4 regions of the Glutamicibacter sp. NPDC087831 genome follow, and region 3 is predicted to be linked to each of the others. Evidence: riboswitches for the same ligand, from Rfam matches in the RefSeq annotation. Region 3 holds a riboswitch; each other region holds the start of a gene.

Region 1 (2,196 bases), 160 kb from region 3:
TACGTATCATTAATATCTGTTGACTTGGTTGTTTGTATTCGCACACCTGTGGACAGAAACTTAATTCATTGAAGCTCACGCCAACCGACCCAAGGTTATCAACACCCTTAATCGCCCAGTTCCCGGGGTTTTTCAGCCTTTGTACACATTTGCCCACGTCTTGTCCACAGTTTTGTGGATAACCTTGTGGATACTGGTGAATTTACAAAACCCTAAGTCACCGTGGATTAAATTCGCCAGCAAGGCCGGATCTTCCAGTAGTCCACAATCGGCTAGGGTTTCTGCGTTCGGGGGCGGTGGATAACTTAATGTGTGCAACGACTCGGCGGGCGAACCTGGATCAGCGACTGGGCTGCCGGCGCACTCTCGCCACTTCGCGTCCGCGACGCGCGCCAGTGAAGACGCCATAAAGCGCCGGTTTCATTTGTGATGCGCAGCCTTTGCATGGCTCGGAAGCCCCATGCGAGGGTTGCCGGCAATTCTCTGCCGCTCTGGTCCAGCGTGCAGCGAGGATCCATGAGCTATCTGCGTGGTTCTGTTCGACGGCCCAGACGGGTGGCGGATATGGCGAGTTCAAGGTTTCTCGCGACAGATACTTTGATGACGAGGTTATCGCCAAATGCCTGGGGCAGCTGGCCCAAGAAGGCAGGCCATGAGATTGCCAGCCATCTTGCCACGTCTTCTGGGTGGCGTGAGAGAACGGGCATTGCCGGTGTCGAGGGCTGCGGGGAACGGCTCAACCCGCCTAACCGGAATTCAAAAAGCTCCGGCCAGATCGATGTTTTGATCTGGCCGGAGCTTTGGAAGATGCGAAGCGCTTATACGAGCTCAGGAATCGGCAGCGAATGGAACCGCGAATCATGGAAGATCTGTGGCGAGTGCTCGGAGGTGCGGTGCCCGTGGACTTCCATCAGGACTACCCAGTGATCCCCCGCTTCGACCTCGTTGTAGATCGAAGTCTCCAACCACAACGTTGAGTCGTTGACGAAGAGCGCGCCCTGATCCGAGGAATAGGTATCGATTCCGCGGAACCGGTCGCCATTTTTCGAGGCAATCTGAGCGCAGACACCATCATTGCGTTCGCTCAGCACCGAGACGCCAATGCGGCCAGCTTCGCGCAGCTTTGGCCAAGTGTTCGAGGACTTCTGCACGGCGAACATCACCAGTGCAGGTTCGAGGGAAACTCCCACGGTAAACGATGAAGCGACAAGTCCCGTCTTCACGCCATCCAGTTCTGCACAGAGGGCGGCTACCCCTGATGGATGCTGAGCGAAAACCTTGCGCAGGGTCAACGGGTCAAGTTCAAGATTCAATGACATGGCTCGATTCCTTTGGGTCTTGCCCACCGCGCAGTAGCCTGCAAGCATTGGCTTCTCGTTACTCGAAGCCGCTTGGGCTGAAGTTCCGCGCCGTGTGCGGTACTTGTTCCAGCACATTTTGCGTGGAACCGAATCCTCACCTGGAGCACCCCACTACCGTTGAGAGGGTTGCCGATCAGCAAGCCAGGGCTTATAGCTGATGCTCTTGATTCTGTTTAAAACGATATGGCTCATGACGAACAGCCGTCAAACATTTCACTTCGCAAATCGCAATATTCGACGCAATATTCGATCCAAGGCCCCACCAGAAGTCCTTGGGCAGCCTTTTATTCGCTATGCGCCGCGCTTCTTGAACCCCTCGGCCCCCATGATCGCAGCAGGCTTCCGCCGCCCTTGATTCGGCAGAACACTAACGCCTCCCCTGGGCTCGGGGCCCTGGCGCGAATCCCCTACCGCCCACCGTAATGAAACTTGGTTTCCCGGCATGACGCTGAGGTTCATGCCACTATTGGTCATGGAGTGCATTGAGTCACACTCCTGCTTATTGTTCTCCGTAACCATCGATGACGATTGAGGAATAGCCACACCATGGTAGAGATTCAGGCCAACCATTCAGAATTGACCCCACTGCGTTTCTTGGAACGCACAGTCGAGGCCTATCCGAAGAAGACCGCCGTCATCCATGGAACTCGCATCTTCTCCTATGAAGAATTCGAAGCACGGGTGCACCGCTTTGCCCAGGCGCTGAAGGCTCGCATTGAGCCGGGCGACCGCGTGGCCGTGCTGGCACCGAATACTCCCGAAATGCTCATGGCGCATTACGCCGTACCGCTGTCAGGCGCAGTCCTCGTTGCCCTGAACACCCGACTCTCGGCCC
Region 2 (2,196 bases), 540 kb from region 3:
ACCGGGCCAAACCGATTTCCCTGGCCTTCGGCAAGGGGCTGGACGCGTAAGCCAACAAGGTCGGCGGCGTGCCTATGGGCAAGAGGTAGACGTGCTCTTCGCTCGGCCCGCGCAGCTTCCCTTCCATGCTCAGGCCATGTTCACCGCGACGCACATCCACGTGTGCCATGGCTGGTTGCTCGCTGAACTCCACCGGGGCCTTGGCCGTAGAACCGCCGTTGACGATCTGCACTCCAGCTTCACGCAGGGCTTCGAACGCATCCAGCAGGTCCTGGCCTGGAAGATCCATCAAGGAGATCCACTCCTTGGGATCCCACGAATGGCGATAAGTATCTTGTTCAACGTGTTCACGCAACCGGTCCAGTTCAACGACCGCACGACGCTGCTTCTTGGAGAACCGCGTATCAAAAGCGACATTGCGCCAGCTGATCCCGGTTTGGATCCAGGGGCTCTTGGTGCCCTGGCGGGCCGGGCGTGCCTGCAAGGTCAGCGCGTCCTCGCCGCCATAACGCGGTTCGCTGACCACTTTCAGGATCAATCCCAGCGGTTCTTCGGCAACCAGCGGCTCATCGGAAATGACTGGAAGCAGACGGTCAAGGGTGCGTTCCCACTGCGGCTTGCTATTGCGTTTCCATGCGTGGGGATCCACCCCGGAGTCGGAGACGAAGAAGCCCTGGTCTTCTTCGGTGGTGACCTCAATGAGCAAGGCGGCGACGTCTTCACAGGACTGAACCCCCGGATGCTTGCCGCAGAAGCTGGTGAAGCTGATATTGCCCGCGGTGATTTCCAATTGGGCCATCACCGATTCGCGCAGCACCACACCGGAGATGCGGGTAGATCCCGGGCGCATTACCCGGTTGGCGATCTGCACTTTTCCGGAATCACACAGGAATTGGCCCAGGTTGTATTCGGATTCGGTCACCAAGGTCTGGGCCGCAGAAAGTGTCAGCTGGAATTCCATACTCGCCGTTCATTGTTCGTGCAGTGGGCGCCCGAGAGCTAGATTCCATCTTAGCGAGCCGGAAAGCAAGATGCCCGGTGACGAAAAGTTACTTCTGCCCTTTACCCGCGGGCCCTGCAACCGATAGAAATTAATCACTGAATCACGAGTTCCACTCTTTGAGCCCTGGCTGAGTGGACGGCAACCCTCCTGCGTCATTGTGCGGGGTGCCCCAGGTGAAGATTCGACGCATCTTGAACGCCAAGATGCGTAAGCGATGGCGCCCCTTGCGCCAGAAAGGGGATCAATTCCCCATGACTAATGCAGCATCTGCCCCAACCGTATCCGAAGACCGCGCACAGCGCCTGCAGGAAGCAGGCAAGGGCTGGGGCGAACGAATTTCGGCTGCCCCGCAAAGTGCCCAATTGACTTTCACCGTCGAGGGCGAAGGCTTCGATTCGGTAGCCAGCAACATTGTCTCCGGCAAGCACACCTTCCAGGTCGACGAGCCAGCTGCCCTGGGCGGCAGCGACCTGGCCGCAAGCCCCGTGGAATACGCGCTCGGAGCGCTCATCTCCTGCCAGGTTGTGGTCTACCGCTTGTACGCGCAGAACCTCGGCATCCAGGTGGACGACGTGAAGATCCAGGCCAATGGCCACCTCGATGTCCGCGGACTCTTCGGCATCGACCAGACCATCCGCCCCGGCTTCTCGTCGGTGGATCTGGACATCCGGATTGCCGGACCGGAATCAGCTGAACGCTATGAAGAACTGCGCCGCGCAGTGGATGCACACTGCCCGGTGCTGGACCTCTTCGCCAATCCGGTGCCCGTGACAACCGCGGTAAGCATCGCAGAGACCAACTAGAGTTCGCTGAACTAAAAAGCACCGCGGCGGCCCCCGACTTCAGGGGCCGCCGCGGTGCACTTCTAGCTGAAGCCAACTATTGCCCCAGGAAGTTCAGCAGGACTTTGCCGGAGCGAGCCGAATCCTTGGCCGTTTCGAAGGCTTCAAGCGCATCGGCGACCGGGAACTCGTGGGTTACCGCCTCGGAAACCTGCAGTGAACCGTCGGCCAGGGCAGCAAGCACATGGTCGATTTCGTCGTTGAAGCGGAAGGAACCAACCAGTTCCAGCTCGCGGGTAATAGCCAGCGAAATGAGTGCGGGTTGTTCTCCTGAGGGCAGCAACCCGACCATGACCACTCGACCGCCGCGCACGGCACCGCGCACCGCGGAGGCCAATCCGCGGTAGGTGC
Region 3 (2,196 bases):
TTCCGCGCTGGTCGCTCCGATGCTCGGCTCCCTGGGCTTGGGTTCGGAGCTGGGCATGGTGCTATCCGTATTGGCAGTAGGCGCCGGTGCGATGGTTGTCTCGCACGCCAACGACTCCTACTTCTGGGTCGTCTCGCAGCTCAGCCGCATTCCGGTGATCACCGCCTACAAGACCCTGAGCGTGGCTACCGCCATCCAGGGCACCGCGGGGTTCCTGACTGTACTGGTCCTGGGAGCCGTACTGCTTTAGCAGCACGCCTTCCAAGAAAGCAGCGGATCGCGCCATCGGCAGATGGCGCGATCCGTTGCTTTAAGCAGTGCTGGATTAGCCCAGGCCTGCCGCCGGGAAGCTCCGCGCGGCCTTATTCGCTGTGGCAGTCGAGATCACCAGCAACGCGATGGCGGCCAGGTAGCCGGTTCCGGTCGCGGCGAAGGCGAAACCGAATTGGCCCAGCAGGCAGAGAACTGCTGCGCTGGCCAATGCCGCCCAACCGGCCCAGGAAGCCGCGGCAAGCAGGGGCGCAGCCTGCTGATGCCCGGCGAACCAGGCGTCATCGCTGGCCAAGGTGTGGCGCGTCTTGATGCCGATCGCCGCATTGCGAGCGAGCTTCCGGTCCCGTGCCATCGGGGCGAGGAACGCTGCGACCAGCGTTATGCTCAGCAACCCGAACATGAAGGCAATCACGCCTGCTGGATCCACTTGCCGCCTCTTCTGCCGATTGATCTTGAATGGCCATTCTATGCGGTCGCATGGAAGTGCCCTGATCCACGCTGTGTTCCCAATCGATGCCTGCGGGAACGTTCTTGAGATCCAGTTCCGGCATGCCAATTGCGTCATGCGAAGGTCATATGACGTCTTATCTGCCCGTTTTCCGGCAGGGCGAAGGCGCGAAGATGACGTATTTTGTCCTGCTGTTCCTCCGCATGACAGCGCCCTTCCCGAGGACCTGCCAGTAATGCTTGACTCGGAGCACAACCCATCCAGAGCGGCTGAGAGACCTGGCTCCGAGACGCCGCAGCAAGCCTGCACCAGCAGGTAGTGCTAACGCCAGGTTCGATGGAACTCCCGGGTCTAGAAGCATGAACTTCTGTTCGGGATCCCTCGTTCAATTTGTCTAAGAGAGGGACGACATGACTCGTACTCGTCCGAACGCCTTGAAAGTTCTGGCTTCAGCGATGGCGGCAGCAACACTGCTGACTGGCTGCTCGCTGAAAGAACCACGGCCGGAAATAGCGCCGGTTGTGGCGCAAAGCAGTAATCCGCAAGCCGAGCATAAGCTCGACAACGTTCCTTCACTCAAAGGCAAAAAGGTCGGCATCGCGGCCAAGGATATCCTGCACGACTACTCGCGCGTGGTCTACCAGCAGATCCAAGAGCGCATCAAAGAGCTCGGCGGCGAGGTCATCGCTACCCAAGCCGAAGCCAAAGACGAGAAGCACGTCTCTGACGTAGAAAACCTGATCACCCAGTCGCCCGATGCCATCGTGGTGATCCTGGGCGATGCCCAAACGCTCACTCCTGCCTTGGCCAAGGTGGACGCCGCCGGGATCCCGCTGTTCACCATCGATTTCCAAAGCGAATACTCGAAGAACAACGTCACCAGCGACAACTGGAACGTCGGCACCACGCTGGCTCGCACCATGGCTGAAGACCTCCACGGCAAGGGGAAGATTCTGGTCTTCAACGGCTTCCCCGGTGTGACTCCCTGCCGGATCCGCTACAACAGCCTGAACCTGGTGCTGGAAGACTACCCAAATATCGAGAAGATCACCCCGGAACTCCAGGACAAATACGAAGGCACCATCGAGGATGCCAAAAACCAGATCCAGGACCAACTGCGCAGGCTGCCCGAGGGCGAAGTTGACGCGATTTGGTCCTGCTGGGACATGCCGCTGATCGGTGCCGCGCAGGCCATCGATCCCACTGGTGGCGACATCAAGCTGTATGGAGTGGACGCAGAGCCCGGGGCCCTGGATTTGATAGCGAACCCGGACAGTTCATACCAGTTCACCGTCGCTCAGCCCACCAAGCAGATTGCCGCTGCCTCGGCCACTAATATCGCCCTGTTCCTCGATGGGCAAACCGATCTGGTTCCGAGCACCAGCTATGCCGAGCCGATTTTTGTCGACAAGGACAACGTGAATCAGGTGCGCCATGACAACGGAATCTAAGGAACTGCTGAGCATGGCCGCCAT
Region 4 (2,196 bases), on a different contig from region 3:
GCGAGACTGCAGCGCTCACTAGACTCTGCCCATGGACAGCACCAAGGACAAGCTCTGCGGGTACCTGAACGACGCGCGCGAGAATGCGATCTACAAGGCAGAAGGCCTCGCCGAACACCTGGCACGCACTCCGCTCACCCCTACAGGCACCCATATCCTGGGAGTACTGCACCATTTGGCGATCAATGAATACGAATATTTCGGCACCTGCCTCAAGCGCAGGGCCGATGACCGCTACGTTCGCGAATTCATTGCGCCGCATGATCCCGACGCGGATTTCCTCCCGCCAGCAGATATGGATGCGCAACAGCTGATCGGCCTGTATCGGAAAGCCATCGCCTTCGCCGATGAAGCCATCAGCGATCTGCCCCTGGACTGTCCCGTAGAGGTACCGTGGTGGGGGCCAGCTGGCAAAACCACCTTGGATCACCTGCTCATCCATGCGCTCGCCGAAACCTCCCGGCATGCAGGGCATCTGGATATTATCCGCGAGCAGCTCGATGGCCGCGCTGGCTGGACCGCGCAACTGGATCTGCTGCCCGACTACACCGCGGGGCAATGGGCCGAACAACGCGAGAAGCTGCAGCAACTGGCCAATGCCTTTGCCCCGGGCAGCTGAGCCGCAGTCATATTACGCATTCGGACTTCACCGCGCCCTGCCGCCGGCGGTACCATCGGAAATGTTGCTTCACGAGACGCGGCGCCAAGCTCCGACTGGCCGCGCACCAACCCCAAGTTCATGGGTGGTTCGGATGAGGAAGCGGTCCGCGCACCAACAGGTGCACGGGCAAGAGCTCGCAAGAGAGTTGACCTCCATGGCATATCCGATTCTGCCCGTCATCGACCGCCAGACCGGCCAAGTGCAGTTCAAGGCCGAGGGGCGCTGGCGCACCCGCTACGTTGCAGATCCGCTCAGGCTTGAACGGCTCATTGCCCGTTGCGCCCGCAGGCCGACCTATGATCCGGCCACTTCTGAATTGCAGCTGGTGCTGCCGGTAGCCGGAAATCCCGCGGGCAAGAGAATTGCTTTTAGCCTTGCCAAATTCCCAAGTGCAGGAGCCCTGACTAAACTGGGTGGTTGATCCGATCCACGGGTTTCATTGGAAAATCCATGTTCCAGGAGAGTCATCGTCGCGATGCCACAGCACCCAGAAACCGAACCTACCAAAGCGCAGATCCAGCGATGGCGCAAGTATCTCGCTGATGAAGTCGCCGAAGGCTCCATCTACAGGGCCCTCGCGGAAAAGAAAACCGGTCAAGAACGGCAAATCCTGCTGGGCCTTGCAGAGGCGGAAGCCCGCCACGAATCCCACTGGCGCGTCCTGCTCGGCGAGCATTTCAAGGAAGTCCGCCCGTCGCTGCGACGCACCATGCTGCGTTTCCTGGCATTGCATTTCGGTTCGGTCTTCGTGCTGGCCATGGCCCAGCGCTCCGAAAGCAGTTCGCCCTACCGCGACGACAAGGACGCCACCGCGCAGATGGCGGCCGACGAACAGGTCCACGAAGAGGTCGTCCGGGCGCTGGCTACAGCAGGCCGTGCGCGCCTTTCGGGCAACTTCCGCGCTGCGGTCTTCGGCGCCAACGACGGGCTGGTTTCCAACCTGGCGTTGATCATGGGTATCGGTGCGACCGGTGTTTCAGCGACCTTCGTGCTGTTCTCCGGTGTTGCCGGTTTGCTGGCCGGCGCACTGTCCATGGCAGCTGGCGAATACGTCTCGGTGCGTTCCCAGCGCGAGCTGCTGACCGCCTCGCGACCAACCCAGGTCACGCTAACCGCCGCCCCGAACCTCGATCTGGACGCCAACGAGCTGGTGCTGATCTACAAGGCCCGCGGAATGAGCGATGAAGATGCAGCGCACCGGGCCGCAGAACGCATGGGCCTGTTCACCTGCGATTGCAACCCCGACTTCTCGTTGAACCCGGAAGGCCGCGGCGAAGAACTCGAGAAGGAGCACCAGGAACTGGGGTCGGCCACCGGCGCGGCGGCCACCTCGTTCATCCTTTTCGCTTCCGGCGCGGTCGTGCCGATCCTGCCTTATATCCTTGGGCTCTCCGGCATGACCGCGATCCTCGTCTCGGTAGTCCTGGTAGGCGTGGCCCTGATGATCACCGGAGGGATCGTGGGACTGCTTTCCGGTGCCTCCCCGCTCAAGCGCGGCCTGCGCCAGCTAGCCATCGGCTGGGGCGCAGCGGCCA

What was found. Region 3 has a riboswitch for S-adenosylmethionine ahead of ACIOJF_RS07825 (substrate-binding domain-containing protein). Riboswitches for the same ligand answer to the same signal wherever they lie in the genome.
Region 1: linked by a shared signal. The riboswitch ahead of ACIOJF_RS07110 (flavin reductase family protein) and the one ahead of ACIOJF_RS07825 (substrate-binding domain-containing protein) in region 3 are both predicted to bind S-adenosylmethionine.
Region 2: linked by a shared signal. The riboswitch ahead of ACIOJF_RS10345 (OsmC family protein) and the one ahead of ACIOJF_RS07825 (substrate-binding domain-containing protein) in region 3 are both predicted to bind S-adenosylmethionine.
Region 4: linked by a shared signal. The riboswitch ahead of ACIOJF_RS16450 (hypothetical protein) and the one ahead of ACIOJF_RS07825 (substrate-binding domain-containing protein) in region 3 are both predicted to bind S-adenosylmethionine.

What each region holds. Positions count from the first base shown of each region.
Region 1 is NZ_JBIUVH010000002.1:133,046-135,241, reverse strand. It holds gene ACIOJF_RS07110 (flavin reductase family protein) at 819-1,319, opposite strand; SAM riboswitch class IV at 1,414-1,530, opposite strand; gene ACIOJF_RS07105 (long-chain-fatty-acid--CoA ligase) at 1,908-2,196, shown strand, end outside.
Region 2 is NZ_JBIUVH010000002.1:831,911-834,106, reverse strand. It holds gene ACIOJF_RS10350 (DEAD/DEAH box helicase) at 1-961, opposite strand, end outside; SAM riboswitch class IV at 1,102-1,223, shown strand; gene ACIOJF_RS10345 (OsmC family protein) at 1,255-1,806, shown strand; gene ACIOJF_RS10340 (L-idonate 5-dehydrogenase) at 1,883-2,196, opposite strand, start outside.
Region 3 is NZ_JBIUVH010000002.1:294,832-297,027, forward strand. It holds gene ACIOJF_RS07815 (GntP family permease) at 1-250, shown strand, start outside; gene ACIOJF_RS07820 (SdpI family protein) at 326-700, opposite strand; SAM riboswitch class I at 975-1,064, shown strand; gene ACIOJF_RS07825 (substrate-binding domain-containing protein) at 1,132-2,172, shown strand; gene ACIOJF_RS07830 (sugar ABC transporter ATP-binding protein) at 2,156-2,196, shown strand, end outside.
Region 4 is NZ_JBIUVH010000006.1:44,683-46,878, reverse strand. It holds gene ACIOJF_RS16455 (DinB family protein) at 32-619, shown strand; SAM riboswitch class IV at 687-800, shown strand; gene ACIOJF_RS16450 (hypothetical protein) at 816-1,082, shown strand; gene ACIOJF_RS16445 (VIT1/CCC1 transporter family protein) at 1,137-2,196, shown strand, end outside.